Regions from separate parts of the Serratia sp. GW822-FHT06D09 genome, predicted to be linked through region 1. Evidence: riboswitches for the same ligand, from Rfam matches in the RefSeq annotation. Region 1 holds a riboswitch; each other region holds the start of a gene.
The links. Region 1 has a riboswitch for thiamine pyrophosphate ahead of AC1RKG_RS08870 (TenA family protein). Riboswitches for the same ligand answer to the same signal wherever they lie in the genome.

Region 2: linked by a shared signal. The riboswitch ahead of thiC (phosphomethylpyrimidine synthase ThiC) and the one ahead of AC1RKG_RS08870 (TenA family protein) in region 1 are both predicted to bind thiamine pyrophosphate.
Region 3: linked by a shared signal. The riboswitch ahead of thiB (thiamine ABC transporter substrate binding subunit) and the one ahead of AC1RKG_RS08870 (TenA family protein) in region 1 are both predicted to bind thiamine pyrophosphate.

Annotation. Positions count from the first base shown of each region.
Region 1 covers NZ_JBXALO010000003.1:252,851-255,050, forward strand. The annotation lists gene AC1RKG_RS08865 (ABC transporter ATP-binding protein) at 1-498, opposite strand, end outside; gene AC1RKG_RS08870 (TenA family protein) at 495-1,175, opposite strand; TPP riboswitch at 1,241-1,343, opposite strand; gene AC1RKG_RS08875 (LLM class flavin-dependent oxidoreductase) at 1,501-2,200, shown strand, end outside.
Region 2 covers NZ_JBXALO010000019.1:7,655-9,854, forward strand. The annotation lists gene nudC (NAD(+) diphosphatase) at 1-80, opposite strand, end outside; gene AC1RKG_RS24255 (Rsd/AlgQ family anti-sigma factor) at 180-683, shown strand; TPP riboswitch at 722-846, shown strand; gene thiC (phosphomethylpyrimidine synthase ThiC) at 961-2,200, shown strand, end outside.
Region 3 covers NZ_JBXALO010000006.1:192,983-195,182, reverse strand. The annotation lists gene sgrR (HTH-type transcriptional regulator SgrR) at 1-1,177, shown strand, start outside; TPP riboswitch at 1,215-1,340, shown strand; gene thiB (thiamine ABC transporter substrate binding subunit) at 1,399-2,200, shown strand, end outside.

The DNA.
Region 1 (2,200 bases):
GGAGAAGGGTTCATCCATCAACACAATCGGCTGGCGCTCATACAGCGTGCGGGCAATAGCGGCACGTTGACGCATGCCACCGGACAGCGCGGCAGGCAAGCTGCGGCCATAGCCGGTCAAGCCCACGCGTTCCCGCAGATGTTCCGCCCAGGCGCGGTCGACCTTTTCGCCGCGCAGCCGCGCACCGAGGCTAATATTCTCGTCAATTGTCAGCCAGGGATAGAGCAGATCCTTTTGCCCCATATAAGCGATACGTCCGGCGATCGGTAGGCCATCGCTGCCGATAACCGTACCGGAGGTGGGTTTCGCCAGCCCGGCGATGATCTTCAGCAGGCTGGTTTTCCCCGCGCCGCTGGCACCGAGCAGGGCAACGAAGCTGCCGCCGGCGATATCGAAATTCAGACCATCGAAAATCACCTGCTGACCAAAGCGCAGGGTCAGATCCCGTACCTGAATACCGGGCCGGGCATTGCCGTGCTGCGTGTCGCCGAGGCTCATTGGGCATTCAACCCCATCTGCCAGAAGGCGGATTCCAGGCGGGTGGCGGTGGTGAAAATCGCCGACAGTTCGTTTAGACGGCTTGGGGCACCCCGCTGGAGGCCAACGTTTTCCAGCAGGTCGAGGGAGGCTTGTACGCCGCTCAGATAGGCGGGATCACCATAGTTGCGGATCCACGAGGCATAGGGATTGCCTTCCATCACGGTGTTGGGATCGTTGAGCAGGCGCAGGCCGATTTCGGCATAGCCGGCGACGCAGGGCATTAACGCTGCCAGCAGATCCAGAGCATCTCCGGCGTGGCCGATATCGAGCACATAGCGGGTGTAATTGAGGGTTTCCGGCGCTTCGGGTTCGGCGGCTATCTGCGGTTCGCTCAATCCCCAGTCGGCACAATAGGCCAGGTGCAGGGGCAGTTCGGCGACAATCGCATTGAGCGAAGCGGTAGCGGCACGCATTTCCGGCAGGGTGCGCAGTTTGCTGACCAGCAGGGCATAGGCGCGGGCAAAGTGGATCAGGAACAGATAATCCTGCGTCAGGTAGCGGCGAAAAGCGGGTTCCGGCAGCGTACCGGCGGCCAGTTGCTGAATAAAGGGGTGTGCCACATAGTCCTGCCAGTGACCGCCGGCCTGTTGGCGCAGCTTTCCGTAAAGACCGTTATCGAATAAGGGAGTAAACATGGGACCTCCAAAAGTGAGTGGAGATCCGGGCGCGCTGAGGTGAGGTATGAACAGGCAACCGCCGTGAGGGGATTGCCGACCGTCCCTTCGCTGGCATGACCCAGATCAGGTTCAAAGGGTTCGGCTTGCGCCATCTCAGCCCGTAACAGGACACCCCTCGGAGGAGCCTGTTATACGATATTTACTTTTTGATTACAATGCTCAGGCAGTGTGGCGTCGTGGCGTAAAAGGATCCGTTTAGTGCGATCGGCCACGATATTTCTGGCCGGAAGGGGGCGATTTTTGTCACTGTAATCCGGTCATTAATGAATCTAAGGATCACCCCATGAAGAAAATCGGCTTCCTTTCTTTCGGCCACTGGACGCCTTCGTCGCAGTCGGGCACCCGTTCGGCGGCAGATGCGCTGCTGCAATCCATTGATCTTGCCGTGGCGGCAGAAGAGCTGGGGGCGGATGGGGCTTATTTTCGCGTACACCACTTTGCCCGCCAGCTTGCCTCGCCATTCCCGCTGCTGGCAGCCATCGGCGCCAAAACCCAGCGTATTGAGATCGGCACCGGCGTGATCGACATGCGCTATGAAAATCCGCTTTATATGGTCGAAGATGCCTGCGCCGCCGACCTGATTTCCGGCGGGCGGCTGCAACTGGGCATCAGCCGCGGTTCTCCCGAACAGGTGATTGATGGCTGGCGTTATTTTGGTTATACGCCTGCCGAAGGCGAGACCGAAGCCGATATGGCGCGCCGCCATACCGACGTCCTGTTGGAAGCGCTGCGTGGCGAAGGCTTTGCTGAACCTAACCCGCAACCGATGTTCCCGAACCCGCCGGGCTTGCTGCGGGTAGAACCTTTCTCCGCCGGGCTGCGCGATCGCATCTGGTGGGGCGCCAGCTCAAACGCCACGGCGATCTGGGCGGCGAAGCTGGGCATGAATCTGCAAAGCTCAACGCTGAAAAACGACGAAACCGGCGAGCCCTTCCACGTGCAGCAGGCCAAGCAGATCCGCGCTTATCGCGATGCCTGGAAGG
Region 2 (2,200 bases), on a different contig from region 1:
TCACCGTTTGGTAACCAAAGTTTGCTTTCATGGCTGACAATCCACCAGCCATTTTCATTACCCGTTAATGCAAGTTCCATATCGTTGTTGCACAACCTCAGCTTCACTGGCACTCTACAAATCGGCCTTGTAACATTTTAATAACTTACTGTTACGTTTTATTACTTACGGAGTCAAACATGCTCAACCGTTTGGAAAGCCTGACTCAGCGCGTTGGTGGTAGTAATGAATTAGTTGATCAATGGCTTCAGGCTCGCAAGCAATTGCTGGTCGCCTATTGCACCCTCGTGGGTATCAAACCGAATAAAGAAAAGCATACGCCGCTGAATGAAAAAGCGCTGGAGAACTTTTGCCATAATCTGGTGGATTACCTCTCCGCCGGTCATTTTCATATCTATGACAGAATTATCAAGCAAGTGGAAGGCGCATCCAGTCCGAAAATGACGCTGTCGGTAAACATCTACCCCAAACTGTGGGCAAATACCGAACAGATTATGGCATTTCACGATCGCTATACCGAAGTGGATATCGATCAGGATGTGTGCCTGGAACTCCATCAGGCATTGTCGGATATCGGTGAAACCCTGGCGGCACGTTTTACCCTGGAAGATAAGCTGATCCAACTGGCGACCGAAGCCTGGCAGCAAACGATGCCGGATAAAGCGCTGGATCAGGCACGTTAGAATTTTGTAGTTTTTTTTATTCACCCTCCTATACTGGGGGCATCTTGTCGGAGTGCCTAGCGCCTGATTTGTTCATCAAATTGGCCAGGCTGAGACCGTTAATTCGGGATCCGCGGAACCTGATCGGGTTAATACCCGCGAAGGGAACAAGAGTAATCTATCGCCACAGGCAGGTGATCCCAACAGGGATAATCCCGCCCTGTCGGCCAGCATCATTACTCCCTCCGAGCTCCAGACAAGCAACATTCCCAACCCAACACACTGGTAGGAACTTGCTATGTCTAACGTTAAAAAACCCCGTGCCCGTAAAGAGCAACGCGAAGAAGCCCAGCAGTTTATCGATACCCTTCAGGGCGTGTCCTTTCCCAATTCACGCCGGATTTATCTGCAGGGCTCACGCAACGATCTGCGGGTGCCGATGCGTGAAATCCAGCTTAGCCCGACGCTGCTTGGCGGCGACAAAGACAACCCACAGTACCAGCCCAACGAAGCCATTCCGGTATACGACACTGCCGGTCCTTATGGCGATCCGCAATCTGAACTTAATGTGCATACCGGCCTGGTAAAACTGCGTGCAGGCTGGATAGCTGAACGCGGTGATACCGAACTGCTCAATGGCGTCAGTTCCGGCTTTACCCAGCAGCGCCTGGCGGATGAAGGTCTGGATCACCTGCGTTTTGAACATCTGCCGCGGCCGCGCAAGGCGCAACCCGGCAAATGCGTCACCCAGTTGCACTACGCCCGCGCTGGCGTAATCACCCCTGAGATGGAGTTTATCGCCATCCGCGAAAACATGGGCCGCGAGCGTATCCGTGGCGATGTCCTGCGCCAGCAGCATCCAGGCCAAAGTTGGGGCGCCAATCTGCCGGAGAACATCACGCCGGAATTCGTTCGCCAGGAAGTGGCCGCTGGACGCGCCATCATCCCCGCTAATATCAACCATCCCGAATCCGAGCCGATGATCATCGGTCGCAATTTTCTGGTGAAAGTTAACGCCAACATCGGCAACTCGGCGGTGACCTCATCCATCGAAGAGGAGGTCGAAAAACTGGTCTGGTCCACCCGCTGGGGCGCGGATACGGTGATGGACCTGTCCACCGGCCGCTATATCCACGAAACCCGCGAATGGATCCTGCGTAACAGCCCGGTACCGATCGGAACGGTGCCTATCTATCAGGCGCTGGAAAAAGTGAACGGCGTGGCGGAAAACCTGACCTGGGAAATGTTCCGCGATACGTTACTTGAGCAGGCAGAGCAAGGCGTTGACTACTTCACCATCCACGCCGGCGTACTGTTGCGCTATGTACCGATGACCGCCAAGCGCCTGACCGGCATCGTCTCGCGCGGCGGTTCGATCATGGCTAAATGGTGTCTGTCACACCATCAGGAAAACTTCCTGTACCAGCACTTCCGCGAAATCTGCGAAATTTGCGCCGCCTATGACGTCTCACTGTCCCTGGGCGATGGCCTGCGCCCCGGCTCAATTCAGGACGCCAATGATGAAGCGCAGTTCGCCG
Region 3 (2,200 bases), on a different contig from region 1:
GGAACTGGAATCCGATCTTTCTCATCACTGGCAAGCTTTAACGCCGTTGCATTGGCGCTTTTATTTACGCCCGGCCATTCATTTCCACCATGGGCGCGAGCTGGAAATGGAAGATGTCATCAGTTCGCTCAGCCGGTTGATGCCACAACCGCTGTTCTCCCATATCGAACGCGTGACGTCGCCGACGCCCTACGTGATTGACGTGCATCTGCATAGCCCCGATTACTGGTTGCCGTGGCTGCTGGGCAGCGTGCACGCCATGATATTGCCGCGCGAGTGGCAGAGCCTGCCGGAGTTCTCGCGCCATCCGGTCGGTACCGGCCCCTATAGCGTGGTGCGCAATCACCGCAGCCAGATGAAAATTCACGCCTTTGATGATTACTTTGGCTATCGCGCACTGATCGACGAGGTCAATATCTGGGTGCTGCCAGAGGTGACCGAAGAACTGGTACACTCCGGCGTACAGCTCCAGGCGGACGATACCGGGAAAAACGAGCTGGAAAGTCGACTGGAAGAAGGCTGCTATTTTCTGCTATTCGATCAGCGCTCTCCGCTGGCGGCCGATCCGGTCATCCGCAGCTGGTTATGCGAACTGATCAACCCTATTTCGCTCCTGAGCAACGCCGGCCCTGTTTATCAACGCTATTGGTCACCGGCCTACGGCATTCTGCCGCGCTGGCACCACAATCGCGCGCTGGCATTGCAGCCCAAACCGGCCGGATTGACCGAACTGACCCTGACCTACTACAGCGAACACTCGGAGTTCCACGCCATTCAGCAGGCCATCGAGCCGCTGCTGGCGCAGCACGGCATTAAGCTGAATATTCAGATTGTCGATTACGCTACCTGGCATAAAGGCGACGCGAGCACCGATTTGTGGCTCGGCAGCGCCAACTTTTACCTGCCGCTGGAGTTCTCACTGTTCGCCACCCTGTATGAACTGCCGCTGATGCAGCACTGCATGAGTGAGGACTTGTCCGAAGATGCGGCGCTGTGGCGCGCCAATGCCCTGCCGCTGGCGGACTTTTGCCAACGTCTGGTCAGCGGCCATCAATTGCATCCTCTGTTCCACCACTGGCTGCAACTGCATGGCCAGCGCAGCATGCGCGGCGTGCGAATGAACACTCTGGGTTGGTTCGATTTCAAATCCGCCTGGTTTGCGCCGCCGGAAGCATAAGCACCTTTCACCGGCGCCCGTTAGTCTTTACAATGGCGCCGTCTCAACGGGGTGCGAAACGACAGCAGCGTAATGAAAACGCAAGCGGCCGGTTTTGCTGAGAACAAACCCGTCGAACCTGATCCGGTCAATACCGGCGGAGGGATTTGAGCCCAGCGATCCGGCATCAGCCGCTTGCCCCCTCAGATACCCTTGCCCCCCTAAATTTTCAGGAGTGCAAAGTGGTCAAAAAAAGCCTGCCCTTGTTACTGTTGTTTTGCGCAGCACCGGTGTTCGCCAAGCCCACGCTGACGGTCTACACCTACGATTCCTTCGCCGCTGACTGGGGCCCTGGCCCGGCGGTCAAAAAAGCCTTTGAGGCCCAATGTGATTGCGAGCTGAAATTTGTCGCGCTGGAAGACGGTGTCTCACTGCTTAACCGCCTGCGCATGGAAGGCAAAAACAGCGCCGCCGACGTGGTGCTGGGGCTGGACAACAACCTGCTACAGGCGGCGCAGCAAACTGGGCTATTCGCGCCAAGCGACGTCGACAGCAGCAAATTGAACGTACCGGGCGGCTGGCAAGACAAAACCTTCGTCCCCTATGACTACGGCTACTTTGCCTTCGTTTACAACAAAGAAAAGCTGAAAAACCCGCCCAAAAGCCTGCATGAGCTGGTCGACAGCAGCCAGAACTGGAAAGTGATCTATGAGGATCCGCGTACCAGTACCCCAGGTTTGGGTCTGCTGCTGTGGATGCAGAAAGTGTATGGCGATCAGGCACCGGCAGCCTGGCAGAAGCTGGCGAAGAAAACCGTCACCGTGACCAAGGGCTGGAGCGAAGCCTATGGCCTGTTCCTGAAAGGCGAAGGCGATTTGGTGCTTAGCTACACCACCTCCCCAGCCTACCATCTGATTGAAGAAAAAAAAGACAGCTACGCCGCTGCCAACTTCAGTGAAGGCCATTATCTGCAGGTGGAAGTGGCGGGCAAACTCAAGGCCAGCAAGCAACCTGAGTTGGCGGAACGCTTTATGCAATTTATGG